DNA from 3 places in the Pseudocitrobacter corydidari genome. Region 2 is predicted to be linked to each of the others. Evidence: predicted binding sites of a transcription regulator. Region 2 holds the regulator's gene; each other region holds the start of a gene.
The links. The regulator Fur, encoded in region 2, represses iron uptake genes when iron is present. The targets are predictions, from matches to a motif close to ATAATAATGAGAACNACTATCAA.
Positions count from the first base shown of each region.

Region 1: a site for Fur is predicted at 6,479-6,501, ahead of sodA (superoxide dismutase [Mn]). Genes of this name have one in related genera too.
Region 3: a site for Fur is predicted at 6,931-6,953, ahead of zupT (zinc transporter ZupT). Genes of this name have one in related genera too.

Region 1 covers NZ_CP087880.1:3,933,758-3,943,624, forward strand. Annotated here, with positions in the region: gene rhaD (rhamnulose-1-phosphate aldolase) at 1-233, opposite strand, end outside; gene rhaA (L-rhamnose isomerase) at 386-1,645, opposite strand; gene rhaB (rhamnulokinase) at 1,642-3,111, opposite strand; gene rhaS (HTH-type transcriptional activator RhaS) at 3,412-4,248, shown strand; gene rhaR (HTH-type transcriptional activator RhaR) at 4,320-5,168, shown strand; gene rhaT (L-rhamnose/proton symporter RhaT) at 5,169-6,203, opposite strand; gene sodA (superoxide dismutase [Mn]) at 6,574-7,194, shown strand; gene kdgT (2-keto-3-deoxygluconate transporter) at 7,453-8,436, shown strand; gene yiiM (6-hydroxyaminopurine reductase) at 8,554-9,228, shown strand; gene cpxA (envelope stress sensor histidine kinase CpxA) at 9,318-9,867, opposite strand, start outside.
Region 2 covers NZ_CP087880.1:2,322,456-2,332,322, forward strand. Annotated here, with positions in the region: gene pgm (phosphoglucomutase (alpha-D-glucose-1,6-bisphosphate-dependent)) at 1-747, opposite strand, end outside; gene seqA (replication initiation negative regulator SeqA) at 772-1,329, opposite strand; gene ybfF (esterase) at 1,513-2,277, shown strand; gene ybfE (LexA regulated protein) at 2,407-2,700, shown strand; gene fldA (flavodoxin FldA) at 2,851-3,381, shown strand; gene fur (ferric iron uptake transcriptional regulator) at 3,664-4,116, shown strand; gene G163CM_RS10825 (LysR family transcriptional regulator) at 4,170-5,036, opposite strand; gene G163CM_RS10830 (HAD family hydrolase) at 5,144-5,842, shown strand; gene chiQ (ChiQ/YbfN family lipoprotein) at 5,896-6,228, opposite strand; gene chiP (chitoporin ChiP) at 6,280-7,683, opposite strand; gene glnS (glutamine--tRNA ligase) at 8,078-9,742, opposite strand.
Region 3 covers NZ_CP087880.1:4,561,691-4,571,557, forward strand. Annotated here, with positions in the region: FMN riboswitch at 1-143, shown strand, start outside; gene ribB (3,4-dihydroxy-2-butanone-4-phosphate synthase) at 249-902, shown strand; gene G163CM_RS21340 (fimbrial protein) at 950-2,017, opposite strand; gene G163CM_RS21345 (fimbrial biogenesis chaperone) at 2,014-2,745, opposite strand; gene G163CM_RS21350 (fimbria/pilus outer membrane usher protein) at 2,759-5,206, opposite strand; gene G163CM_RS21355 (fimbrial protein) at 5,267-5,830, opposite strand; gene zupT (zinc transporter ZupT) at 6,151-6,924, opposite strand; gene ygiD (4,5-DOPA-extradiol-dioxygenase) at 7,116-7,904, shown strand; gene dsbI (protein-disulfide oxidoreductase DsbI) at 8,011-8,685, opposite strand; gene G163CM_RS21375 (thiol:disulfide interchange protein DsbA/DsbL) at 8,701-9,369, opposite strand; gene G163CM_RS21380 (aryl-sulfate sulfotransferase) at 9,382-9,867, opposite strand, start outside.

The sequences.
Region 1 (9,867 bases), 1.6 Mb from region 2:
AATTTACCGGAACCGGTGACGATAAACGGCGTATTCGCCAGCAGAGGCATCGGCTGGCTGAGCGCGATATAGCGCGGTTCTTTATGGAAATCAGCCTCGTAAGGGGCGATGTCGGCTTCGTCCAGACGCAGCGTCAGGTTACCGCCGTTGCGTTCATCCCAGCCTTTCAGCCAGGCGTCAGAGGTGGCTTTGATCATGCCCTGGACGAACCAGGATTGAGTGATGGATTGCATAGTCTTCGTGTTCCTGTTCTTGCCCGATGGCGCAGTGCTTATCGGACATTCGTGTTTGGTATTTTTGCCCGATGGCGCTGCGCTTATCGGGCCTACGGTGTTCGGCAGCATTTGTAGGCCGGATAAGCGAAGCGCCATCCGGCGATGATGTGTTAGCCGCGTTTACTCAAAATCTCTTTTTCATACGCACGTACGTTCTCCAGCCACTGGCTGCCCGCAGGCGTGTCGTGGCGCTGGCAATACATCTCCCACACCGCCTGCCACGGCAGGGATTTCTGCTCTTCCAGCAGCGCCAGGCGCGCGGTGTAATCGCCTTCCGCTTCCAGCTTGCGCAGCTCATCCACGGGTTCGAGCAGGGCGCGCAGCAGGGCTTTCTTCATGTTGCGGGTACCGATAACCCACGCCGCGATGCGGTTGATGGACGCATCAAAGAAGTCGAGGCCGATGTGCACGCGGTCGAACAGATCGTTACGCACGATTTCGCTGGCGATAGCCTGCGTTTCGTCATCCAGCAGCACCACGTGGTCGCTATCCCAGCGCACCGGGCGGCTGACGTGCAGCAGCAGACGCGGCACGTACAGCATGGCGGAGGAGATTTTGTCGGAGATCACCTCCGTTGGATGGAAGTGGCCCGCATCCAGACACAGCGCGGTCTGACGGCTGGCGGCGTAGCCCATGTAGAACTCGTTGGAGCCCACGGTGTAGCTTTCTGCGCCGATACCGAACAGCTTGCTCTCAACCGCATCAATGTGGTGCGCCGGGTCCAGTTTTTCGCTAATCACTTCATCCAGCGCATTGAGCAGACGCTGACGCGGTGCCAGACGGTCGACGGTGATGTCTTTCATGCCGTCCGGGATCCAGATATTCATCACCGACGGCGTGCCCAGTTGCTCGCCGAAGTAAGCGGAGATGCGGCGGCTGGCCTTGCAGTGATCGATCCAGAACTGACGAATTTTTGCATCCGGATGAGAGAGCGTGAAACCGTCGGCGCTCAGCGGATGCGAGAAGCAGGACGGGTTAAAATCGAGACCCAGCTGATTCGCTTTCGCCCACTCCACCCAGTTTTTAAAGTGTTCCGGCTTGATTTTGTCGCGGGAAACCGGCGTGTCAGATTCCAGATAAATAGCGTGCAGATTCAGACGTTTTGGCCCAGGAATCAGGCTCAACGCCTGTTCCAGATCGGCACGCAGTTCCGTTGCGTTGCGCGCTTTTCCCGGGTAGTTACCCGTCGCCTGAATACCGCCGGTCAGGTTACCTTCCGGGTTTTCGAAACCGGCGACATCATCGCCCTGCCAGCAGTGCATAGATACCGGCAGACGGTCGAGCTGACGCAGGGTCTCTTCGACGTCGATGCCAATGGCGGAATAACGCTGTTTCGCCAGTTCCCAGGCTTGTTCAAGTTGAGTGGTCATGCGCAAAGCTCCTTTGTCAGTCGTTTTTGCTGAAACTGCGCAACGTAGCGGGCAATTTCATTTTCAAGATTCGGGGTGAAGGTGGTCAGGCCGTAGTTGCCGGTCACCACCTGACGGAAATCATCTACCGTGCCCAGTTCTTCCAGCGTCATCAGCTGCACGCCGATATTGCCGAGCGTGGAGGCCTCAATCGGGCCCGCCACCACCGTCACGCCGCAGGCGTCGGCACATAGCTGGTTGAGTAGGTGGTTCTGGCAACCGCCGCCGACGACATGCAACTGGCTGAACGGTTTGCCGCGCAGGCGCGCCAGTTCGTGCAGAATGTCGGCGTAAAGCAGGGCAAGGCTGTCGAAAATACAGCGCGCCAGCTCGGCAGGGCGCTGCGGCACCGGCTGCGAGGTCTCGCGGCAGGCGGCCTGAATTTCGGCGCTCATGTTGTCCGGGTTGATAAAACGGTCTTCATTGGGGTTGATCAGGAAACGGCAGGCGCTAAGTTGCTCCGTTTCTGCAATCAATGCAGGCAGATCAGTAATGTTCTGCTCTTTAATCACACGCTGAAGCAGCCATAGCCCCATGATGTTTTTCAGCACCCGATAACGCCCTTCTGCGCCGCCTTCGTTAGTGATATTGGCTGCCAGCGCATACTCGCTGGTATACGGCGTGGTGCTTTCAAAACCCATCAGTGACCAGGTACCGGAAGAGAGATAAGCGGCGTCTTTATTCGCCAGCGGCGAAGCAATAACGGCGCTTGCTGTGTCATGGCTCGCGACGGCCACCACCGGAATGTTGTTGCCCAGCGGGCAAATCCAGTGACCGATCACGTTGCCAGGATGCGTCGGCGTACCGAACCATTTTGGCGATGCGCCGGTCCAGTTCAGCAGGTCCTCATCCCAGTTATCGGTCTGAATATTGACCAGCTGCGTGGTGGTGGCGTTGGTGTATTCCCAGTTCATCTTGCCGGTAAGGCGATAGCTGAAGTAATCGGGGATCAGCAGGGCATGCGCCACTTCGGCGGCCACTTCCGGCTGCTGTTCAACCAATGCGCGTAGCTGATAGAGCGTATTAAACGGCAGGAACTGAATTCCGCTGCGGCGATAGATTTGCGCTTTTCCGAGCTGTTCAATCGCCCGCGCCATCACGCCGTCGGTGCGGCTGTCGCGATAAGAGACCGGCAGGCCAACGCGCTGACCGTCGCGGTTAAGCAGAACGTAATCCACGCCCCAGGTGTCGATGCCGATGCTGTCGATCAGGATGCCCTGTTCGCACACCTTGTTCAGGCCGGTGCGGATCTCCGCCTCAAGCCCGTCGATATCCCAGGTATCAAATCCATCCTGTTTTTGCAGGCAGTTCACGAAACGGTGGATTTCGTGCAGTGAGAGTGTGTGTTGCCCGGAGTCGTAGCGGGCAAGCATCACGCGTCCGCTGGATGCCCCTAAATCGACGGCCACACAATGGCGAAGAGTCATGGCTGGAGTCCTTCTTAATGTCATTGGACCCAGTCTAAGAAGCGCGTACGAACGTGACCTTCTCATCACTGACAGCAAAATGGGCGGCTGGCAAGAAAGCAAAGGTAGACGTGAGAGAGCTCACAATTTCCGCCAATTGCCCCGTATTGCGCGGGTGTGACGCCCTCCGCAATTCCCAATCTTTCCCGGCCTTTCTTGAAAAAACGACCGGGTTTGCGCTCTTTGTTGTCTAAATTTTAAGGTGAGGTCAGCCACCCCCGATTACTATCCTGATAACTTTTCTCATTTAGTGGGGGCGTTATGACCGTATTGCACAGTGTGGATTTTTTCCGTTCAGGGCGATTACCTGTAGCGATTGAACCGCGACTTCCGCAGCCCGCTTTTCCTGAGCATCATCATGATTTTCATGAAATTGTGATTGTTGAGCAGGGGACCGGTATTCATGTTTTCAATGGTCAGCCGCATACCATTTGCGGAGGCACAGTCTGTTTTGTTCGCGATACGGATCGCCATCTTTATGAGCACACCGATAATCTTTGTCTGACCAATGTCCTTTACCGCTCGCCGGAAGCGTTCCAGTTTCTTTCCGGGCTCGATCAACTGTTACCGCAGGAAACGGAAGGTAATTATCCCTCCCACTGGCGCGTGAGCCAGAGCACCCTGCAACAGGTGCGCTTTATCCTTGAGCAGATGGCGCAGGTGGATGACAACATGGACGCGGCGACGCTCGCCAACCGCGAAATTCTCTTTATGCAACTGCTGGTCCTGCTGCGTCGTGGAACGCAGGTGGCAGGCAACGTCGATAACGACGCGCGCCTGAACCAGTTGATGGCCTGGCTGGAAGATCATTTTGCCGAAGATGTCTGCTGGGAAGCGCTGGCCGAGCAGTTTTCGCTGTCGCTGCGCACGCTCCATCGCCAGCTTAAACACTCGACGGGCCTGACGCCGCAGCGTTATCTCAATCGCCTGCGCTTGATTAAGGCCCGCCATCTGCTGCGCCACAGCGACGAAAGCGTAACGGACATTGCCTATCACTGCGGTTTTGGCGACAGCAATCACTTTTCCACTCTGTTCCGCCGGGAATTTAACTGGTCGCCGCGCGATATCCGCCAGGGCCGCGATGCCACCTTGCAGTAACGCGGCGGCTATCAACGTTTTCTCAGCGTAGAACTGCGACAATAGTGCGTTATAGGTCGTGAGGTATGGCTGTGTCGGGTCACTTAGTTCTGCGAAAAGAGGAATTCTTTGCCCGCCCCGGGCAGGCGGTGGCGGTCGCCGATCGTTATCCGCAAAATGTCTTTGCGGAGCACACCCATGAATTTTGCGAGCTGGTGCTGGTCTGGCGCGGAAACGGCCTGCATATGCTCAACGATCGGCCTTATCGCATCACTCGGGGCGATCTCTTCTACATTCGCGCGGAAGATAAACACTCCTACGCCTCGGTTAACGATCTGGTTTTACAGAATATTATCTACTGCCCAGAGCGGCTGAAGCTTAATCTGGACTGGCAAAACTACCTGCCCGGCCTGAACGGCAGCGCCTGGACGCCGCACTGGCGCATTGGCAGCAACGGAATGACCCAGACGCGGCAAATCATCACCCAACTGGAACATGAAAGCCGCAAAGATGAACCGCTGGCGAATGAAATGGCCGAGTTGCTCTTCGCCCAACTGGTGGTCTCTTTCAAACGCTACCGTTACGCCACCGATAATCTGGAAGCGACGCAAAGCGAAGCGTTGCTCGACCGATTGCTGAGCGCCCTCGCCGGAAGCCTGAACCGCCCTTTCTCACTCGATCTGTTTTGTTCACAGGAAGGTTGCAGCGAACGCGCGCTGCGTCAGCAGTTTCGCCAACAGACGGGCATGACGGTAAATCACTATCTGCGCCAGCTGCGCATCTGCCACGCGCAGTATTTGTTGCAGCATACAGATTTGATGATCGGAGAGGTGGCGATGCAGTGCGGTTTTGAGGACAGTAACTACTTTTCGGTGGTGTTTAACCGCGAAGTGGGGATGACGCCAGGTCAGTGGCGTCATCGTAGCGGAGTGGTTGCCTGATTAGCTGGCCATACCCAGCCCAACAATATTCGCCGCGATGATAATCACCACGCAGCCGACGCTCAGCACGCCGACCGGACGGCGACCTGCATTGGTCCACTCTTTCAATACCAGCCCAACCAGACCGCCGCACAGCACATAGAAGCTCATGTGCAACATCCAGCTGATGTATTCATACTGTGCCGGAATTTTGGCGTGGCCCCAGGCGTAGAAGAAGAACTGTAAGTACCACATCAGGCCGCCCAGGGCGGAGAGCAATACGTTGGTGATGATCAGCGGTTTTGCCAACGAGAAGTCAGCTTTTACCGACAGAGTTTTCACTTTTGCCAGACGAATGAAGCAGAAACCGAGGTTAATCAGCGCGCCGCCGCCCATGATGACCACATAGCTTGGCAACGCGACGTAAAGAGGGTCAACGCCCAGCGCAGCCGCCGCTTCGTGCATCGGTTTTGCCGCACTCATCGCGAATGACATCCCCGCTGAGAAGATGCCGCACATCACTGCCAGCACCAGCCCTTTCTTGAGGTTAAAGTCTTCCGCTTTAATGCCCATGTTGCGCTCTTTCAACTGGCCCGCGCGGGTGACGATGCCAACGCCAATCAAGGCTACCAGCACGCCCAGCAGCGTCATGCGGCCGCCTTTGGTGTTGATCAGCACATCAAAGTTACCGTTCAGAATCGGCGTCATCAGGGTGCCGACAATCAGCGTAATGCCAATCGCTATCCCGATGCCCATCGACATGCCGAGATAGCGCATCGTCAGGCCATAGTTGATATTGCCGATGCCCCACATCGCGCCGAAGAGAAAGACCGGCATCAGGGTTGAGGCGCTAAAAGAGCCGTAATAGGCCCAGAAATCGGGTAACAGCAGGGCGCTGATTGTCCAGGGAAGGATAAGCCACGACACGGTGCCGCCAACGGACCACATCGTCTCCCAGGACCAGTGTTTGACCTTCTTGAAAGGGGCATAGAAACAGGCTGCACTGGCTGCGCCTATCAAATGCCAGAAAATGCCCATCATAATCGCATTATTCATTATTGTTTCCTCAACGGGTTGTTGTTGGTTCAGGCTTCCTGCCAACCCGTTGAGCTTAAAAAGTATGCGATTTAATAACCTTCCGGTAATTGCCACAGAGATTCAAAAAATGACCATCAGAGCAATGTCCTAGTGAGTGGCTTCACACTTTTACATTCTGTGTAAAAAGCGAGGCGGTTGTGCCTTTTTCATTGATAGGCAACGTGTTTATGACCTGTAAGTCCCGTAAAATCAGCCACATAACAAAAAGTTATAACCTTATAAAAACTACGGCATTGATAATCATTTTCAATATCATTTAATTAACTATAATGAACCAACTGCTTACGCGGCGTTAACACTTTGCCGCCCGACAATAATGGAGAAGATTATGAGCTATACCCTGCCATCACTGCCTTATGCATACGATGCCCTGGAACCGCACTTCGATAAGCAGACGATGGAAATCCATCACACTAAACACCACCAGACTTACGTGAATAACGCGAATACCGCGCTGGAAAGCCTGCCGGAGTTCGCTTCCCTGTCTGCTGAAGAACTGATCACCAAACTGGACCAGATCCCGGCTGAAAAAAGAACGTTCCTGCGCAACAACGCCGGCGGCCACGCTAACCACAGCCTGTTCTGGAAAGGCCTGAAAAAAGGCACCACCCTGCAGGGTGACCTGAAAGCGGCTATCGAGCGCGATTTCGGTTCCGTTGATAAATTCAAAGAAGAATTCGAAAAAGCGGCTGCAACCCGTTTCGGTTCAGGTTGGGCATGGCTGGTGCTGAAAGGCGACAAACTGGCTGTGGTTTCTACCGCTAACCAGGATTCCCCGCTGATGGGTGAAGCTATCTCTGGCGCATCTGGCTTCCCGATTGTGGGCCTGGACGTTTGGGAACACGCTTACTACCTGAAATTCCAGAACCGCCGCCCGGACTACATCAAAGAGTTCTGGAACGTGGTGAACTGGGACGAAGCTGCTGCACGTTTCGCGGCTAAAAAATAAGTTATTTTCCATAGCCTTGCCGTAAGGTGAGGTACGAAAGCCTCCGTAGGATAAGCCAGCGGGGGCTTTTTTTTATCTGCAATCCATATAAGAAACGCGATCCCGTAAAAAATGAAATATTGTTTTAATTTGTATGTTGGATCACTTTTATTTGTACGATGAATGTCTAGCATCTCATCATCGAAGACGAGTTTTTCAGGCCGTTTCAGAAAAACCCGCCAGGCAAAAAATTAGCGATCCTGGATGAGGATGATGACGATGCAAATTAAACGTGCGATAGAAAAAATTCCGGGCGGCATGATGCTGGTGCCACTGTTTTTAGGAGCGCTTTGCCACACTTTCTCTCCGGGCGCAGGTAAATATTTTGGCTCATTCACCAATGGGATGATCACCGGAACGGTACCCATACTGGCGGTATGGTTTTTCTGTATGGGCGCATCCATCAAACTTAGCGCGACCGGAACGGTGCTGCGTAAATCGGGTACGCTGGTCATCACCAAAATTCTGGTCGCCTGGGTTGTCGCTGCGGTGACCTCTCGCTTGCTGCCTGTTCACGGCGTTGAAGTGGGATTCTTTGCCGGGTTATCAACGCTGGCTCTGGTCGCCTCGATGGATATGACCAACGGCGGGCTTTACGCGTCTATCATGCAGCAGTACGGCACCAAAGAGGAATCGGGCGCGTTTGTATTGATGTCGCTGGAGTCCGGCCCGCTGATGACGATGATTATTCTCGGCACGGCGGGGATCGCCTCGTTTGAACCGCATGTGTTTGTTGGCGCGGTATTGCCGTTCCTGATTGGTTTTGCGCTCGGTAATCTTGACCCTGAGCTGCGCGATTTCTTTACCAAAGCGGTGCAGACGCTGATTCCCTTCTTCGCTTTTGCGCTGGGTAATACCATCGATTTAAGCGTTATTGCGCAGACGGGCTTACTGGGGATTCTGCTGGGCGTGGCGGTGATTATTATCACCGGTATCCCACTGATGCTGGCGGATAAATTCATCGGCGGTGGTGACGGTACAGCGGGTATTGCCGCGTCCAGTTCAGCGGGCGCAGCCGTCGCTACGCCGGTGTTGATTGCGGAGATGGTACCGGCGTTTAAACCGATGGCGCCAGCCGCCACATCGCTGGTCGCAACGTCGGTAATTGTGACCTCGATTCTGGTGCCGATTGTTACCTCCATCTGGTCTCGCTATGCGAAAGCGGAAAGAGTGCAGATGGACTTACGTCACCGCGTGAAATAGCTTTTGCGCGGAGAAACCGGCCTTCATGGCCGGTTTTTTAATAGCAAAAAAAGATTGAATTTCCCCCTGCAACCAGCGAGCCTTTAGGCAGTGATTTCCGTGTAACAGGGTGACGAAATGCATTATCCGGTTGAGGTTTTTATTGGCACCATCCGCGACTACGACGGTAGCCGCCCGAGTGCGATTGCTAAGGTGCAGGTAGACGGCGAGCTGACGCTGACCGAACTGGGGCTGGCGGGTGATGAGCAGGCAGAGAAAAAAATTCACGGTGGGCCGGATCGTGCGCTGTGCCACTATCCTCGCGAGCATTACGCCGAGTGGATGCGCGAATTTCCCGATCAGGCCGATCTCTTCTATGCGCCCGCGTTTGGCGAAAATCTTTCAACGCACGGTTTGACGGAAAAAGAGGCTTTTATCGGCGATATCTTCCGCTGGGGCGAGGCGTTGATTCAAATCAGCCAGCCGCGTTCACCGTGCTTTAAGCTGAACTACCATTTTGGCATTGCCGATATCTCTTCGCAGATGCAAAGCCGTGGCAAAGTGGGCTGGTTGTATCGCGTGGTCGCGCCGGGGCAGGTGTCGAGCGATGCGCCGCTGGAGCTGGTTTCACGGCTAAGTGATGTTTCCGTGCATGAAGCGGCAGCGATTGCGTGGCATATGCCGTTTGATGAAGAGCAGTATCATCGGTTGATGTCGGCTGCGGGGCTGTCAGTAAGCTGGACAAGAACGATGCAGAAGCGGGTACTTAGCGGCAAGATAGAGGATAATTCGCGGAGATTGTGGGGGAAGTAATTTAAAACTACGCCGGATGGCGCTGCGCTTATCCGGCCTACACGCATCTGTAGGCCCGGTAAGCGAAGCGCCACCGGGCGTGGCGCCGATTAGGTCCGCTTATACAATGGCAACCAAATCGTTAACCGCAACCCGCCGAGCGGGCTGTCATCAGCCTTAACCCAGCCGCGATGCTGCTGAATAGCGGCTTCAACAATCGCCAGGCCAAGCCCGGTGCCGCCGGATTCACGGTCGCGTGCTTCATCGGTGCGATAGAACGGACGGAAGATTTGCTCTCTGTCCTCCGGGCTGACACCCGGGCCATCATCGTCAACATTCACGGTGACGCCGTCTTTATCAACCGAAAATGCCACGGCGATTTTGGTATGCGAATAACGCAGGGCATTGCGGACGATGTTTTCCAGCGCGCTTTCCAGCGCATTCGGGTTACCGTACAGCGGCCATGGCCCTGGCGGATAATCGATGCTGAAAGATTTACCCATCTGCTCGGCTTCAAATGCGGCGTTGTCCAGCACTTCGCCCCACAGTTGGTTGGCCTTCATCGTCTCGCTGACCAGCGCGTTATTTGCCTGATTACGCGACATCACCAGCAGATCGTTGATCATGCTGTCCAGACGCTGCGCTTCGGTTTCAATACGC
Region 2 (9,867 bases):
TTCGCCGATACGTTTCCAGTATTCGATACCGGAACCACCCAGCGGATCGACGCCCAGCGTCAGGCCCGCTTTCTGGATAGCCGCCATATCGACGATATCCGCCAGCCCTTCGATGAACGGCTGCACCAGATCCATCTCTTTCACATGACCGGACGCCAGCGCGGCATCCAGAGAATTACGTTTCACGCCTTTCAGGCCATCGGCCAGCAGCGCATTGGCGCGATCTTCCACCACTTTGGTAACGTTCGTATCGGCCGGGCCACCGTTAGGCGGGTTGTATTTGATACCACCGTCTTCCGGCGGGTTGTGAGACGGCGTAATCACGATACCGTCAGCCAATGGACCACCTTTTTTGTTGTGGACCAGAATAGCATTCGACACAGCAGGGGTCGGCGTAAAGCCGTTATTTTCCTGCACAATGACATCCACACCGTTTGCCGCGAGCACTTCGAGTACCGAGATAAACGCCGGTTCAGAGAGCGCGTGGGTATCTTTACCGACGAAGCAAGGGCCGGTAATGCCGTTTTTCGCACGATCTTCGGCGATAGCCTGCGCGATCGCCAGAATATGAGGTTCATTGAAACTCTGGCGCGCCGCGCTACCACGGTGTCCGGAAGTACCGAACTTCACTGCATGCTCTGCGTTACCCACTTCCGGTTTCAGCACATAGTACTGAGACGTCAGTTGGGCGACGTTAATCAAATCACTCTGTTGTGCAGGCTGGCCCGCACGGTTATGGTTTGCCATTGCTTGATCCTTCTTATGCAAGGGTTAGATTGTGCCGCATACCTTTTCGATTAATTCAGCGGGGAACTGCATGGTTTGCATAATGTGTTCCACCATACTGCATTTACGACCGGTGTTGGTATTCGTGATCACCCAATATGGGGTTTCAGGTACCTGTTTCGGTTTAGTCTGATTACCGTTTTTCAGCAGGGTTTGCTCGTTGGCGGCAAAGTAGACACGCGTGCGCCCATGAAGCGATTCCGTCGCTTCGGCAAACGCGTTGTTATCCAGTTTGTAGAGCGTCGTCAGGATCAGCATAAAGCGATTGACGGCTTTTTTCTGCTCAGCATATTCGTCAGAGAGCAGCAGTTCACGCATCGCGCGAACTTTATCTTTCGCGGTTTTAACCGGTTTTACCTCGGCAACTGGAGCAACCTGAGCAGGCGCAACTTCAGCTTTGGCAACCGGAGCAGCAACAACAGGTTGTGATGCGGCGGAAAACTTCAGCATTCGCCGTAAAATGTCGGATGCGCTCTCGCCAATGTGCAGTGTGTGGGCGGCAATATAGCGATAGAGTTCGTCATCAACTTCGATCGTTTTCATCTTAATCCAGTGCAATAATTTTTCTGAATACAAGTTGCTGGGATTATATGTTCAAAACCCAACAGCGGATAGCGTCATACCAGGATAGCGGCAAAAATGGGATAAAAATCGTATCTTGCCCCTGAACGTGAGAATGTCCAACATAATACCCTAACCCGACAGAGCGAAAAAAAGAACTTTGCTATGAAATTGAATACCCGAGCGCAATCTGCACAAAACCTGCACAATAATTCCCCCATTCTGCTCGTTCACGGCCTTTTCGGTAGCCTGGACAACCTTGGCGTACTGGCGCGCGACCTGGTGACCGACCACGATATCCTGCAAGTGGATATGCGTAATCACGGTCTTTCTCCGCGAGCGGACGAGATGAACTACCCGGCGATGGCCCAGGATCTGCTGGATACCCTCGACGCCCACAACATTGAGAAAGCCACGGTGATTGGTCACTCGATGGGCGGCAAAGCGGTGATGGCCCTGACCGCGCTGGCTCCGGAACGCATCGATAATCTGGTCGCTATTGATATCGCGCCGGTGGATTATCATGTGCGTCGCCATGATGAAATTTTTGCGGCGATTAACGCGGTCACCAACGCAGGTGTCTCCTCACGCCAGCAGGCGGCAACCGTGATGCGCGAATTTTTAGCCGAAGAAGGTGTGATTCAGTTTCTGCTGAAGTCGTTTGTTGACGGCGAGTGGCGTTTCAACGTACCCGTGCTGTGGGATCAGTATCCGCACATCGTCGGTTGGGAGACGATTCCGGCGTGGGATCATCCGGCGCTGTTTATCCCAGGCGGAAATTCGCCTTATGTTACCGAAGCTTACCGTGACGACCTGCTCTCGCAATTCCCGCAGGCGCGTGCGCACGTCATTGCAGGCGCCGGGCACTGGGTGCATGCGGAAAAACCGGACGCGGTGCTGCGCGCCATCCGCCGATATTTAGCAGACTGATTAAAAACTCAACGACCGCGCGCCATTATGGCCGTGGTCGTTGGCGTGTCGGTTGCACTGATGTATGATTGCGCGCTGTCTGCACCGGGCGTTTCCCGGTAGCTTGTTTCCCCGAAGTCACTCTGAATCATGGCAAAAGAACAAACGGACCGCACGACAATTGATTTGTTCGCAAATGAGCGTCGGCCGGGAAGACCCAAAACCAATCCGCTTTCGCGTGACGAACAGCTGCGCATCAATAAGCGTAATCAATTAAAACGCGATAAAGTTCGCGGTCTGAAGCGCGTCGAGCTGAAACTCAATAACGATGCGGTAGATGCTCTGAACGAACTGGCAACCGCGCGCGATATGAGTCGCAGTGAGCTTATCGAAGAGATTCTGATGAGCCAGTTAGCCGTGCTTCGCGCGCAGGAAAAGCTCTGAAAATTTCGTAAAATCCCGCTTTCATGTAGCAGAGTGTGCAGTCCGGTACGATTGCTGATTCCGCACCCTTCTCTGTTCTGCTATGATTGCCCTTATCTGTGGGCAATACGCCACCACCATATCATTAAGTTTCAAGAGGTTATTTAACTCATGGCAATCGTTGGCATTTTCTTTGGTAGCGACACCGGCAATACCGAAAATATTGCAAAAATGATTCAGAAACAGCTTGGTAAAGACGTTGCCGACGTGCATGACATTGCCAAGAGCAGCAAAGAAGACCTGGCTGCATTCGACATTCTGCTGCTGGGTATTCCTACCTGGTACTACGGTGAAGCCCAGTGCGACTGGGACGATTTCTTCCCGACGCTGGAAGAAGTTGATTTCAATGGGAAACTGGTTGCACTGTTCGGCTGCGGCGACCAGGAAGACTATGCGGAATACTTCTGTGATGCGCTGGGCACTATCCGCGACATCATTGAACCGCGCGGTGCGACCATCGTCGGCCACTGGCCAACAGCCGGTTACCACTTTGAAGCGTCTAAAGGGCTGGCTGATGACGATCACTTCGTAGGTCTGGCTATCGATGAAGACCGCCAGCCGGAACTGACCGCTGAACGTGTAGAAAAATGGGTAAAACAGATTTCTGAAGAGCTGCATCTGGAAGAGATCAAAAACGCCTGATTCTTAATGCGGCGTGATTTTTTAAATCGCGCCGCATTAATAGGTAGAAGCAATCAAAATAATAGCTACAATTTTTTAACTTTTGAGCGTAAATCTGTACAATATCTTCTGAATTTAGCGAGTTTGCTGGTCAAGCCTCGTTTTCGAAATCTTTATTCGCCCAGGTCTTGCTGTTTTCATTTAGAAGGCGTCATTCTATAATGAGACGCATTACACTCGGTGCACTCTCTGTGTTACTTCCGCGTTTGGAAGTCAATCGTTTAGCAACAGGACAGATTCCGCATGACTGACAACAATACCGCATTAAAGAAGGCTGGCCTGAAAGTCACACTTCCCCGGTTAAAGATCCTGGAAGTGCTTCAGGAACCAGACAATCACCATGTCAGCGCGGAAGACTTATACAAACGCCTGATCGACATGGGTGAAGAGATTGGTCTGGCTACCGTCTACCGCGTTCTGAACCAGTTTGATGACGCGGGCATTGTCACGCGCCATAATTTTGAAGGTGGCAAGTCCGTTTTCGAACTGACTCAACAACACCATCACGATCACCTGATTTGCCTCGACTGCGGCAAGGTTATCGAATTCAGCGATGATTCCATCGAAGCTCGTCAGCGTGAAATTGCCGCGAAACACGGTATCCGCTTAACCAACCACAGCCTGTACCTGTATGGTCACTGTGCTGAGGGCGACTGCCGCGAAGATGAACACGCGCACGATGGCGTAGAGAAGTAATTTTCACACTGAAATGACAAAACCAGCTTACGGGCTGGTTTTTTTATGGTGGTCTATGGCTTCATTTCCATCACCATCCGCAGAAAATTGTCCCGTCCTTCATGCTCTCGCGTAGGATCCCAGGCCATCGCAATTTCCCACCCCACTTTGACATTAGCCAGTTCGACCATTTTTACCCCGGCGGGCAGAACGTTACAGATGCTCTCAGGCAAAAAGGCAATACCGTTACCGCCACCGATCAGCGCCAGTAAAGAATGCATATCGTCGGAAACGGATACCGCATGCACATCGGGAAACTGCTCGGCGAGGATGATGCGAACCTGCTCAGCCAGACACGGCGCGGCGTGCGTACTCAGTCGTAATAACGGATAGTGTTCAACAAGATGATGTAACCCTTCTTTTACAGACGCATTCGCGGGAACGGCAAGCACCAGACGCTCCTGTTTAATCACAAAATGTGACAGAGGCGGCAGAACGGGCAGCCGCAAGAAACCAATATGCAGCGCTCCTTCGAGCAGCATTCGGCACTGCACACTTGAAGGAATGTTGTTGAGCGAGACGGTGACATCAGGAAAACGCGCCTGAAAAGTATTAATCCATTGCGGCGTAAGAGAATATGTCGATAGCCCAAACCCGAGGGCGAGTTTGGCTGTCGCCCCCCGTTTGATATCCCCGGCAAATTTCCGCAATTCGCGGTAACGCACCAGAAATTCGCACGCCTCGGGATAGAACAATTTCCCCTGAGGTGTCAACGTTGCGCCATGACGTCCGCGGGTAAAAAGCACCAAATTCAAATCGTGCTCCAACGCCTGGATCTGTTTGCTTAACGCAGGCTGAGTGATACACAACGCATCTGCAGCGGCATGGTAACTCCCCTGCTCCGCGAGCGTAACAAATGCCTGTAGTCGGCGATTTTCCATTCCCGTTTTTTATCCCTGCGCGAAAAAATAGCATTATACATAGCCTCTGTTTCAACCGATTATCCATAAAAAGTCACAGGATGTTTTCAGAAGATACAGGGGGAAAAATGACTCAAGCGATGCCCGTACTGACTGCTGTCCTTTTTGATATGGATGGCGTGTTGATCGATTCTAACCTCGTGATTGAAAAGGCATGGAGGGAGGCAGGCAAGCTTTATAACCGGGATATCAGCGATGCGGATATTGCCCGGCACATTCATGGTCAGCCGGGGCCACATACGATTCACGCATTATTCAACGATCTTTCCCTGCAAGATCAGGCGTTCGTTCAGCAGTACATTATCGATGCAGAAAATAATGCAGATTACGATCCCATTAAGGGCGTTGCCGAGTTTATTACAGCCCTACACCATGCAGGGATCACCATCGGTATCGTCACCAGCGGCTGGCGCAAGAAAATCGATCGTGTCATTCATATGCTGGGCGCAGACGATGCTATTTCAACCGTTGTCGAACGTGATGACGTCGAAAGAGGAAAACCGTGGCCTGATCCCTATTTATTGGCGGCAACGCGGCTGGGGATCACACCAGATAAGGCATTAGTTTTTGAAGATTCCCACAGCGGGATCACCTCCGCTGTCAGCGCGGGTACGTACTGCGTTGGCGTAGGTAGCGAGGCGTTACAAAACGGTGGTCCGGAGTGTGCCGTAATCGATTTCAGTCACCTTCAATGGCACACCGATGAGGCAGGACAATTCGTCTTATCGCTTCGACCTGGGAATACGATAATGTTGATACCCGCTTAGTTTGCACATTCATGCAGCCGTGCCCGACAAGCAAGCTCATCGGGCACGTTATCTTAACGGGGAGTATTATTACTGCGAATTTCCTGCCAGATTAACCCGCAATCTTTCTTCACGGCCTGATCGTTACCGGTTTTTCTCGCCAGAATGCACGCCTGGTAATCGCTTACCCGCACGGTTTCCTGATTGGCAAACTGCTGGTGCGCCTTCTCCTGCTTCAGCACGTTCAGCACCTGCTGGCAGGCTTCGATTTTTTCCGGCGAGCCTTCTGCGGTGTTGATACAGGCGCTATAGGCATCTTTTAAACGCGTATCTTCTTTTGGTGCTTCAGACTGAGCGCAGCCCGCCAGCGCCGCGACCAGCGCAGCAATCATCACTGTTTTTTTCATGTTATTAGCCTTATACGACACGGCGGGCGCTGCGGCCCGCCTGAATACTTATCAGAAGATGGTGAACGGTGCGATAACCATGAATTTCACGTCGCGCTCATCCTGGAAGATGTTGCCGTAACCACCGCTCCAGCTCGGGATATCGGAGTGGTTGTCGTACTGGGTGAAGTGCAGTTTGAACAGCGTACCTTTCGCGCGGCCTTCCTGTACGGTGTATGCCACGTCAAAGCTGTAAGAAGACTCTTCAATGGTTCTGTTTTTGTCGTAGTACGCGTCCGGGTTGATCTGCCAGGTAGACGGTTTGGCATCCCAGGCGTAGACGTATGATGCACCTACAGCCCAGCCCGGCAGGTTCCAGTTCTTCAGGTCATACATCGCACCGAAGAACACCGCTTTTTCGCCGTTGGCGTTGAAGTCGGAACGGTTATCCCACCATACATCCAGGCGACCGTTCGAGGAGGCGTAGGTTGGCGTCATACGCTGCAGGAAGTAGCCCTGCTGGCCTTCAGCCTTAACCCAGGTCCCTTCCAGACGCAGGTCAACCTGACCCACTTTGTAACCGAAGGTCAGCGCCTGCAACCATGCGGTGCCGTCATAAATATCGTTTACGGTGCGGTCATCCACTTTATCGCGGGTACCGTAGAACTGATAGCTGGTAGACAGTGGGCTACCGACGATATCAAATTTGTAGCTGGCTTTGGCGAAGTACTGATCGACATAGCCTTCCGCCTGACCAAATGCCGCTTCCAGCACCAGATCATTTTTGAAGTCATATTTCATACCGATGGAGTGCAGATAATCGACTTTCGTGCGCTTATCGTTCTGGTAGAAATTATCCATTTCGATATGCCATGGGGCCTTGTATTCATTGGTCCACATGTAGGAGAAGCTCAGCGCGCCAGCATCGCCGTAATCAAAGTTCGCACCCGCTTCTGCACCCTGATAGGTGCCAGGCATAAAGCTCCAGTGCGGCGCTAACAGCGTTTGACCGGTCGGCTGAATATAACCCCCGCGCGCCCAAACCGGGCCGTACTTAAATTTCGCAGCGGCTTTATAAAGGCTCACACCGCTTTTATCGCCGGAGTAATCTTCCGAGTAGCCTTTATTTTTAGACGAGAACGCAATTTCGTTCGGGTGACCACTTTCTGAGGATTCTGCCATTTCGATAGCGGTAAACGCCGCAATATCGAGGCCGAACATATCAGCGGCATAGCCGGACTGGAAATCAAGGTTGGCGTTCCAGGTGGAGTGAGAAAGGTTGGTTTTATATTTGTCGTTATCGGTCACATCTTTACGGTCACGCTCACGCTGCCAGTAATAGATGCCGCCCGTTAACGTGGAGTCATCGACAAAGCCTGCTGCACTCGCCTGGGGAACAACCACCAGGCCCGACATTGCTGTGACACCGGCAATAGCCAGCGCCAGCGTACTACGTTTGCCACTGAACGTACGCATATGTGTATCCTCTTTGACTTTTTAAAATGCCGCTGCAAAGCAGAGGCTAAAAATAAAAAACAGATAAAAAAGTAGCGTGGTGAAAAGCACCTTTTGCTACAGGATTAGATTATTTTTCGCGACGCGAATTATCAATCCTTTTTCGCAAGCAAAACGCAGGACTATGACAAAGCGCACATATTTCGTTGCGTCTTGTAACAAATGCGATTTATTAACATTAAGCGGCGCAACGCCTTATCTCATCAGGGGAAAATGTTAATAGCGCAGGTTGCGAGGATGTATCTTGATGAAATGATGCAAACGGGTGATGCCTGCATTAAAAAGATTAATTCGCATCGCGAATATGAGAGATAAAAAAAACGCCGCAGATGCGGCGTTTTTCACAAACAGACGATTACTCGCCCGCTTTCGCCCAGGTATCACGCAGGCCAACGGTGCGGTTGAACACCAGTTTCTCTGCGGTAGCGTAGCGGCTGTCGAGGCAGAAATAACCTTCACGCTCGAACTGATACGCTTTACCGGCAACGGCAGCTTTCAGAGACGGCTCAGCAAAGCCCTGCTTGATAACCAGCGATTCCGGGTTCATCACCGAAAGGAAGTCTTCCGCTGCGCCTGGGTTCGGCACGCTGAACAGACGATCGTACAGGCGGATTTCAACCGGTAGCGCGTGTGCCGCGCTCACCCAGTGAATAACGCCTTTCACTTTACGGCCATCTGCCGGGTCTTTGCTCAGGGTATCGGCATCGTAAGTACAGAAGATGGTGGTGATATTGCCTTCTGCATCTTTCTCTACGCGTTCTGCTTTAATCACGTAAGCATTACGCAGACGCACTTCTTTACCCATCACCAGACGCTTGTACTGCTTGTTGGCTTCTTCGCGGAAGTCGGCGCGATCGATCCAGATTTCACCGCTAAACGGTACTTCACGGCTGCCCATTTCCGGTTTGTTCGGATGGTTCGGCATGGTGACCATTTCGCCTTCGCCCTGATAGTTCTCGATAACCAGTTTCACCGGATCGATAACCGCCATTGCGCGCGGGGCGTTTTCGTTAAGATCTTCGCGAATGCAGGATTCCAGCGACGCCATCTCAATGGTGTTGTCCTGCTTGGTCACGCCGATGCGTTTGCAGAACTCACGGATAGCGGCGGCGGTGTAGCCACGACGGCGCAGACCGGAAATGGTCGGCATACGCGGGTCATCCCAGCCTTCAACGTGTTTTTCCATCACCAGCTGGTTCAGCTTACGCTTGGACATCACGGTGTATTCCAGATTCAGGCGCGAGAATTCGTACTGGCGCGGGTGAACCGGAATAGAGATATTGTCGAGAACCCAGTCATACAGGCGACGGTTGTCCTGGAATTCCAGGGTACACAGGGAGTGCGTAATGCCTTCCAGCGCATCGCTGATGCAGTGGGTGAAGTCGTACATCGGGTAGATGCACCACTTGTTGCCGGTCTGGTGGTGCTCGGCAAATTTAATACGGTACAGCACCGGATCGCGCATCACGATGAACGGCGACGCCATGTCGATTTTCGCGCGCAGGCAGGCTTTACCTTCTTCGAAGCCACCGGTACGCATTTTTTCGAACAGCGCCAGGTTTTCTTCAACGCTGCGGTCGCGGAACGGGCTGTTTTTGCCCGGCGCAGTCAGGGTACCGCGGTATTCGCGGATCTCTTCCGGCGACAGTTCGTCAACGTAGGCCAGGCCTTTGTTGATAAGCTCTACCGCGTACTGGTGCAGTTGATCAAAATAGTCTGAGGAGTAGTGAATATCACCGGCCCAGTGAAAACCTAACCACTCGACGTCGTGCTTAATCGACTCGACGTATTCGATATCTTCTTTTACCGGGTTAGTGTCATCAAAACGCAGGTTGCACAGGCCCTGATAGTCCTGCGCGACGCCAAAGTTCAGGCAGATCGATTTCGCATGGCCGATGTGCAGATAACCGTTCGGCTCAGGCGGAAAACGGGTATGGACTGTGGTGTGCTTCCCACTGGCCAGATCTTCATCGATGATCTGACGAATAAAGTTACTCGGGCGGGCTTCAGCCTCACTCATCGTGGATTCCTCAAAAGCGTAAATAACGTATAACGGCGTATGATCTTATAAGCCGGACGCCGAGACAACCCTTAACTTACAGAAAATGCGTCTTTGAAGAGGAATATGGGGATCATTTGCTGCAA
Region 3 (9,867 bases), 2.2 Mb from region 2:
CTCAGGGCGGGGCGAAATTCCCCACCGGCGGTAAATCAGCTACGGCTGAAAGCCCGCGAGCGCTTTGAGTGCAAACTCAAAGGTCAGCAGATCCGGTGTAATTCCGGGGCCGACGGTTAGAGTCCGGATGGGAGAGAGTAACGATCCAGTCGGGCTGAGCCCGCTCGCGTTATCCATTTGCCGCTAAACCGGCACTCCTAAGACTGCCCTGATTCTGGTAACCATAATTTTAACGAGGTTTTTTTACCATGAATCAGACGCTACTTTCCTCTTTTGGTACTGCTTTTGAACGCGTTGAAAACGCACTGATTGCCCTGCGCGAAGGCCGCGGCGCAATGGTGCTGGACGACGAAAACCGTGAAAACGAAGGCGACATGGTCTTTGCCGCCGAAAACATGACTGTTGAACAAATGGCGCTGACTATCCGTCACGGTAGCGGCATCGTTTGTCTGTGCCTGACGGAAGAACGCCGCAAACAGCTGGATCTGCCGATGATGGTAGAGAACAACACCAGCGCATACGGCACCGGTTTCACGATCACCATCGAAGCGGCGCACGGCGTGACTACCGGCGTTTCTGCCGCTGACCGCCTGACTACCGTTCGCGCGGCGATTGCCGACGGCGCGAAACCGTCTGACCTGAACCGTCCTGGCCACGTCTTCCCGCTGCGCGCGCAGCAGGGCGGCGTACTGACTCGCGGCGGCCACACTGAAGCGACCATCGATTTGGTTTCTCTGGCTGGCTTCAAACCGGCGGGCGTGCTGTGTGAACTGACCAACGACGACGGCACCATGGCGCGTGCGCCAGAGTGCATCGAGTTTGCCCGCAAACACAATATGGCGCTGGTGACGATTGAAGATCTGGTGGCGTATCGCCAGGCGCACGAGCGTAAAGCAAGCTAATCGAGGCGTTATTCGATAAAAAGCCCGCGATGCGGGCTTTTTCGTATCTAGTTGTAGTTAATCTTAAAGAGCACTACTGTTTCAAACGGCCCCGTTTTTACCGTTTCCCCTGCCACCTGGCTCAATTCAGCCTGATAGGTTTTCTCCCGCATTAATAACGAGGAGTCAAAGTCGGCATACTCTTTGTATTCATTAAAGTTAAATAACGTATTGTCGTCCGTATCGCGGATCCTGAGCTGCAGCCCATTACCGATACGCAATGAGGTATCGTTTTCCGCCAGCGTTTCGGTGGTGTAAAACGACGATGAGACCTTAAAGGTATCGGTGCACTGAGAATCGGCAATGTTTTTGGTGGTTTTAATGGAAAAGCTGCGTGTCAGGGTTTTTGAGGCGATTTCCAGATTATTAAAGCTACCAAAGTCGATGGTCTGATTTTCCGGGAAGATGCTGAAATTCACGCTACAGTCCAGCACGCGAATTTGATCAAGACCAGTGACATGATATTTCAGGTTCTGGGCTTCCGGGTTCTGGTTTACGCCGCCCACGCCGTCAAACTGCACCAGAATGTAATCGCTAATGCTGCTTTTGTAATCATGCGGTGGCATGGAGATAATTTTCACATACAGCCTCATTCGCGCCACAAAGGTTCGCGAATAGTGAATGCTGTTGACGTCGCCAGAACAGAGATCGTGTTCCCATCCGGCCGCTTTAATCTGCTCCGGGGTGTAAATTGAGAGCTGCTTGTTGTCCAGACACTGATGAGTATCAATCCCGATGCTACCTCGCGAGGCATCGTAATCAACGCCTTCGTAGGTGACGCCAAGCTGATAGTAAGGGTCATTCGCTGAAATGTAAGGATTCACCCATGCGTAGATATCCTCATTACCGAAGTTAGGCGCGGTGCCGGTATCGCAGTAAACCGGAATTTTAATATCGTTACTTTCCCAAATCTTATCACCCGGTTTCGCGTTGCTCGGAACGGCAAATGGCTCAATGTTGGTAAAACCTTCAACCGGCCCGCCTGTTGTACCCAGGTAGCAGTTAACCGCCAGGGCGGAGCGCAAAGGGATAAGCATGAGCAGCACTAACGACGTCAGGCAGAGCAGGCGCTTCATTTTTTCTTCTCCGGGGCTTTGACGTCACACTGCCCATGGCATCGCACGTTAAGTGTGCGCATTGCGCCGTAGTCATCCATGTAACCCAATGCATAGGTATTGCCCGTATAGTTTCCTGCATCAAGAGTGACGGCAGAGAAAGGGGCAATTATGGTGCTTTTAAATCCGGGAAAAAGGCTACGGTCATCTTTGCCAAAAAATGCCAGCGTAATGTAATAACCTGTTGGGTTTTGCACCCGTAACGTGCTGGCATGCTGCGACGCGGTAAGCTGCTCTTCCACAATCACCCCCGGCGTTTTTTTTAGTGCCTCCGGGCGCCAGAAGAGTTTTAGTCTGGACTGAACAGCAAGCTGCACGACTGCGATATTACCGCTGTTTTCAGGCTCTGGCGGAATTTCTCTCACATTGAAGTAAAAGAGAGACTCTCTGTCTGCCGGGAGTGATTTCACGCTGGCCTGTTTAACAATACGAACCTGCGTCAGGGTACCTGGTTCCAGACGTTGAATAGGCGGAAGTGCCGAAAAATAGCGGTCGTCCTTTTGGCCCTGCTCATTTTCAATCCAGGAGTAGGCAAGATAGGGGAGCTTTTTGCTTTGGTTTTCCAGCCTCAGGCTGCTGGCTTTATCAGCGCTGTTAAAAACGATACGCGTTCTGTCAGGCTGGATAGCCGAATGCGCGGCTAGCGGTATCAACAAAGTTAAAATATAGAGTGTTTTTGAGAGTGTCATCTTTCATCCTTAATTAATGACAAGGTAAAATAACTTGTTGTTTTATATGTTCTAAATTATTTGGGAGCGAGATGGTACAGCGCTGGTTTTTTCCCCACATCACGTCAAACTGCTGGTTATCCTTAATGCCGCTTAACCAGGCATGGCCCTCTTCACTGACCATTCCGATATCAATGTTACTTTCGGCTTGATGAATCACCGCACCCAGCGGGGGGTAATGACCATCGGGCGTCCGCAAAATGACGCTAATATCACGACCTGTACGCGATGCTACGGTTTTATAGCCGATGGCGCCTTCCGTCCAGGTTTCACGGGTAATGCTTTCATTAACCGTTACGCCATCCGGCAGTTGATTCATATTTACGGCAATAGACGTAGGTTGATAGCTTCCAGCCATGGGAACGACCGCATATCCCAGTCGATTTGTTTCATTGAAGTCACCCTGCACGGGCACGCCCGGAACACCATCGGTGTCGATCATAATACGGGGTTCATTGCCGAAACTTCGGCGATGCATCGCCAGGCCGTGACGGGTGGCGGTGACCGAACCGCTCCAGCTTGCGCTCAATGAGCTGTAATCGCTGGCGGCGTAGCTGCCAGCCAGTTGTAAATCACCCAGCGAAGTCAGGTGTTGAAGGTTGCCGCGGAACTGGCTGCCGTTATCCGGTTTGTCTGTTTCTACACCGGCAGAGACGCCCCAGGTATTGCGGGGATTTGACGCATCGCTCCAGCTCAGCATGTTGCTGGTGGTATTGCTATTGCGCATGTCGTAGTTCAGGCGGCGACTGTAGCCAAAAGGAATGGAGAGCGAAACGTACAGTTGGTTATCCGTATCGCTTTCTTCATAGCGCGTGGTGCTCCATGATGTTGATAGCGATAAGCCTTTCCACTCACCGAGATCAAAGTTATATCCCGCCGTAAGCGTGGCGGTTGTCGAGCTATCGCCATCCCACCATTTCTGACGCAGTGCGCTGACATAAAGGTTAAGGTTGAGCGGGGTGATAGGTTGATTGAATGACACGCTGATGGTCTGTTTTTCATCCTGCGTGTCAGCATCGTTATATTGATGGTCTATAAAGTTGGCATAGCTGTGGAACTCGCGTTCGGAGAAGCGATACGCCGCCAGCGAAATCTGGCTGTCTGTAGCATCAAATCGCTTACTGTAGTTCAGGCGGTAGCTGAGTCCTTTTTCCGTATGACCATCATCGAACGTGCTGCTGGCGTGGGTGACGTCGAAAGACAAAGCGCCCAGCCATAGCATATTTTGCCCGATGCCAACCGCCACCGAACGGTAATCGCTTCCTGCGGCCAGTACGCCGCCATAAAGTGAGGTATTTGACAGCATCCCCCACGAGGCTTCACCGCTGGCAAACGTATCGTCAATCACGTGGTGGGATATATCCGGGCGTGCCCGACCTGCGGCGAACTTATAGCGCACCTGGCCTTCACGGGTGAGAAATGGCGTAGAGGCAGCTGAAACCTGAAAACTGTTAACCCGCCCATCTTCTTCGGTGACTTTGACGTCCAGCGTCCCTTGTACCGATTGGTTGAGGTCGCTGATGATAAACGGGCCGGGTGCAACTTTTGTCTGGTAGATAACGCGCCCGGCATGACTGACCGTTACCGTGGCGTTAGTCTGGGCGATGCCGCTTATCTGCGGCGCGTAGCCACGCAGTTCCCAGGGCAGCATGCGATCGTCACTGGCGAGCGCCGCACCATTGTAGGCAAAAGCATCAAAGATACTGGAGCTGAAATCGGTTTCGCCCAGCGTGAGTTTTGCGCCAAGTGCAGGGAGTGGGCGAAAAAGATAGGTGCGCGAGAGACCACGCGTGGTTTGTGAGCTTTCATCGTTACGGTTCTGGCTAATTTGGTAGTCGCTGCGCAGACGCCATGCGCCCATATTCAGCCCCGCCGTACCGTAAGAGTTAATATTTTCACTGTGCTCGCCGTGATTAGGACGATAAGTGCTGGCAAAAAGATTGTAATCCAGCAGCAAGCCCGCCACCCCATCATCCCAGGAGGAAGGAGGCATCCAGTTGTCTGATTTCCAGGAGAGCATTGCCTGGGGGATACTGACATCCAGACGCTGATCGGCACGATCCAGTGTAAACTGGATAGCAGAGTGGTTGCTAAAATCGACGCACCCCTCTTTCAGCGTTAGTGCGTTGCGGATGTTTTCCTTAAGACCGAGTTGATCGGCAAGTTCAGCCGGAATACAAACCGCCACCGTTTTTCCATTGGCTTTCCAGTGAAGCTCCTGCCCGGCAGAAATAAGATTTTTGTTTACCGCCACGGAAACGAAGTAGTTTCCGGGGGCAATCGCTGCCTTTTCTTTAAGCAATGAAATATCTACGCTGTCACGCATAGACTTATCCAAAACATTGAGATTGAATTCAACGGCCTGAGCAGAGACGGTGAATAACAAACCACTGCTTAAAATCAGAAACTTGCAAGTATCCATGGCGTCCTTACCGGGGCTATTGCAATAAGCGAAAGGGGCGGCCATAGAGGCCGCCATCTATTACTTGTAGGTCAGCGTATAATTTGCCGTCGCCGTTACGCCTCCCGGCGTGACGCTGTTGGAGCCGATTTTTTCCATCCAGGCTTTAAATGGCAGGATTTGGGTTTGGGACGCTGCGATAAGGTCGAGAGTTTGTGCTGCGCCCAGAGTGATATTGCTGCTGTTTTTATCCAGAATACGCACACCGACGTTGGTCGCGCCGCTGGCGTAGGTATTGGTTAACAGGCTGCTGTCTGAAGGATCAACGCTGCCGCTGCTGAAGGTAACGTCAACTTTGGTCACTTTCTGCGCGTTTCCGTTGTCGGAATTTGGTAAGTCGCAGTTAATCAGATGCAGGCTTGAGTCTACTGCATCAGAGTGATTGTTCGCATTGATATAGGTAGCCGGAACTTCCCCCAGATTGACCTGTTTATCAACATCGTCAGCCTGAATAGAGCACGGCGCGCTGATGACCAGACCCGTAAACGTAATTTTGCCGCCACCGCCGTCGACATCCGCCAGCGCATATCCAGAAGTGAGAGCGGTTAATGCCAACGCCAGCAATGTTTTCTTTCCTGAAATCATAGAATATCCTTTTAATATAAAGAGATAGGTTTAAATTTAATATTCTTTGACTCAATTATATCGTAAGGAGTATTAATGTAGAATTAGGAAGGCTTAAAAGTGAAATTCATAAAACTTAAAATATTGTCTTTAATAATATTATCTAATGATAATATTTGTGTTGTGATTGGTTTTGTTAAATAGCTCAATTTTTTGTATGGTTATTATTATGAAATCTTCTGGGCTTACAAGTGGGTTACTGAATTTTCGGATTAAATTGTGTGACACAATGTAGCCGGCTTAATTACGCCGTGCTGTAATCCTGGCACGGCGTAAAAATATTATCCGAGTCCAATCGATTGTAAAAGGACCAGGCTAAGCCCCATCACAGACATGCCACACAATACGCCGTAGCTTGGGTTGTTGTTGGGGTCTATCTCTTTCGCCAACGGCATCAGCTCATCCACTGACAGCGCGACCATAATTCCGGCCACCGCCGCCATAATGGCCGCCATCACTACCGGTGACACCAGGCTACCGAGTATGAGCCATGCCAGCACGCCGCCGAGGATTTCCGCCATCCCGGAAATTCCTGCCCAGAATACCGCTTTTCGCTTTGAGCCAGTAGCGGCATAAATGGGCCCGGAAACGGCGAGGCCTTCCGGAATATTGTGTAGCGCGACGGCAAAGGCGATGCCGAAGCCGAGTTCCAGGTTATTGCTGGCCGTAACAAACGTCGCAATACCTTCCGGGAAGTTATGCAGGCTGATGCCCAGCGTCAATAGAACCGCCGTTCGCCGGATGTTGGGCGGCAGGGGTTTTACATCCGCAGGCGCTAAATCCTGCGGGTGGGCGTGCGGCAATAGGCGATCGAGCGCGAAATAGCCGAGCAGGCCGACGACAAACATACCGTAGCCCAATACGGGCGACATGCCTTCGGTATGCAGGGCGGCAGGCAGCATTTCCATCAGGGAAATCAGCAGCATAATGCCCGCCGCAAAGCCCAGCGAAAACGCCAGCACGCGGTTAGATGGCTTTTGCCCGATAACGCCAAGGATCGCGCCAATAAACGTGGCCGCACCCGCTAATAAGGTCAGAATTAAGGGTACCGACATCGCTTACTCCTTATGATAATGATTATCATTTATACTAAAAGTTGTCGTCCATTACGAGAGGCTTATTGCGTCTTTACTCCAGCTTACATTCAAATTTTCTGAAGATCATCATCACGCTTATCTGAGTTTCACCCTGTCTAAAACAGGTTAATGTAGTGTTATTACATCGTACTCTTTATGAGGATAACACCATGTCTCGTACCCGAATGCCAGCGTTGTTTTTAGGTCACGGTAGCCCGATGAACGTGCTGGAAGACAACATCTATACCCGCACCTGGCAGCATCTGGGCGAGACGCTGCCGCGTCCAAAAGCGATTGTGGTGATTTCCGCCCACTGGTTCACCCGTGGAACCGGCGTGACGGCCATGGAAACGCCGAAGACGATTCATGATTTTGGCGGCTTCCCTCAGGCGCTGTATGACATTCACTATCCGGCACCGGGCTCTCCGGCACTGGCGCAGAAGCTGGTTGAATTGCTGTCACCGGTGCCTGTAACACTGGACAATGAAGCCTGGGGTTTTGACCACGGCTCCTGGGGCGTGCTGATTAAGATGTACCCGAACGCGGATATTCCGATGGTGCAGTTAAGCATTGATAGCACTAAACCGGCGGCGTGGCACATGGAGATGGGGCGTAAGCTCGCCAGCCTGCGCGATGAAGGGATTATGCTGGTGGCCAGCGGCAACGTGGTGCATAACCTGCGGACCGCGAAATGGCACGGTGATGGCACGCCGTATCCTTGGGCATCGTCCTTTAATGAGTATGTGAAAGAGAATCTGAGCTGGAAAGGGCCAACGGAACAGCATCCACTGGTGAACTATCTGGATCATGAAGGCGGCGCATTGTCGAACCCGACGGCGGATCACTTCCTGCCGCTGCTGTATGTGCTGGGCGCGTGGGATGGCGAAGAACCTATCACGATCCCGGTGGATGGCCTGGAGATGGGCAGCTTAAGCATGTTGTCTGTTCAAATCGGGTAGTTTTTGCCGGATGGCGCTGCGCTTACCCGGCCTACGAATAGCCCGCTCTGTCAATGTGTTACGGACTGTCGGTAGGCCTGATAAGCGCAGCGCCATCAGGCTTGTTTCATCCTCTGACCAGCTTTATACCCCAGGCTGCGCTCATAATCAGCAGCAGCACCAGGCAAGTTCCGAAAGCCAGCATGCACGCCTGCGCCATATTCATAAAATGCCATGGCGGCAGGAGATACCAGCCTTCTGAGCTTTGGTACAAATTAACAAACCATTGTTGAGTGCTACTAAGCGTGACGCCATCAGGCACGATGGGCGCGTCATAGCCGCAGTCGCCGGTCGGTTTGAACCATTCCGGCGCCCACTGCGCCAGCGGCAGATTAAAGGGAAAAGTTGGGTCAGTTGAACAGCCCTGTACGCCAAACAGCGCGTCGGGGTCCGGGTTATGCACCGCATAATGGATACCGTTCAGCTTGATCGAAAACTTAATCCCCATAATGCTGCCGTAGAACGCCATTACGCAGCCAATCAGTTTCAGGATAATGTTTTTTGGGTTTATCGCCGCAATCACGCCGCCAAATACCATCACAAACATCGCGTAGCGAATATAAACACACTGTTCGCACGGGGCCATGTAGAGATAGATCTGGAAGAATGAGTGCGCCAGCACGATAAGCGCGCCCATCGCGATAGCCATAAACAGCCACAGAAAGCGCCGTTCCTGCCACCTCACCAGCGTATCGACCGGCGTTCTTCGCAGGTCTCTCAATAATCCCTTAATGAAAGCCATAAGCGTTTCCCTGTATTATTTGCTCGCCAGTTCGCGAATCAGGTCTGCCATAGCGTCGATGGATTTAATATTCTTGGTGTAGATCAGATATTTACCATTAACGACATAGGCCGGAACGCCCTGGATTTTGGCCACATCGTAGGCTGCTTTCCATTTTTCCAGCGTTTCCTGAACGGCAGGCTCTTTCAGCGCGGCTTCAAAATCAGCCTGGCTCATACCTGCGGCATCCAGGCCGGTTTTGATAAAGGCGGCTGGGTCTTTACCGTCAGACCAGCGCTCTTTTTTGTCGTGATACGCCGCGTAGTAGGCGAACTTCGCTTTTTTGAACTGCGAGTTGGCATCAAACAGTGAAATGCCTGCGGCTTTATCTTTGGCAATTAACACTGCAAAGACTTCGCTGGCCTGCTTGCCATATTCGCCTTTGGTTTCCAGATGGAACGGGGTGAAGGCCACCAGATCTTTCACTTTTTCCGACACCGGGCCGGTCACGGCTTTGTCGTACTTGTAGCAGAACGGGCAGGCGTAGCTGAAGACTTTAATCAGCGTTTTATCGGCGTTGGGAATCGGTTTCTCCAGCACCATGTAGTCTGTGCCTTCAGTGAAAGCCGATGCGGCAAAAGATGTCGCCAGCGCGGCAGTGAGTACCACGCCGGTAAATAATGATTTAATCCATTTCGTAGACATAGCCATTCCTTCTTATTTAAACATCTGCTGCGGATGAACCAGCATTGCACGGTAGTGGGTCTGATTCGGTTTATCCGACAGAACGTCGATTTCGACTTTCACTTCTTTGGTTTTGTAGTCAATTTCATTGAGCTTACCAATGGTCGGTTGACCAACATCGAATAAATGAATGGAGCCGCTGAAGCCAAACATCGTGTTGCGGTCTTTTTCATATTCGATGACAGACGTAATCGGGCTGTAGAAGTCGTAGCCGCGATCTTTACCGTATTCCCAAACCTGCTGGACGGTGCCTTTTTTCTCGTCGATTTTATATTCCACGAAACGGGAATATTTCATCGTTGGCAGGGCGGGTTGTTCGAGATGACGACCATCGCCGTTATCAAAGACGGTGAGTGTGCCTTTGCTGGAGAGCCACGCGGTATGTTGGGTGTAGGTGAAGTCGAAATCACTGTTCTGGCAGTTGCCGTTTTCATCACAGCTAATCGGTTTGCCTTTATC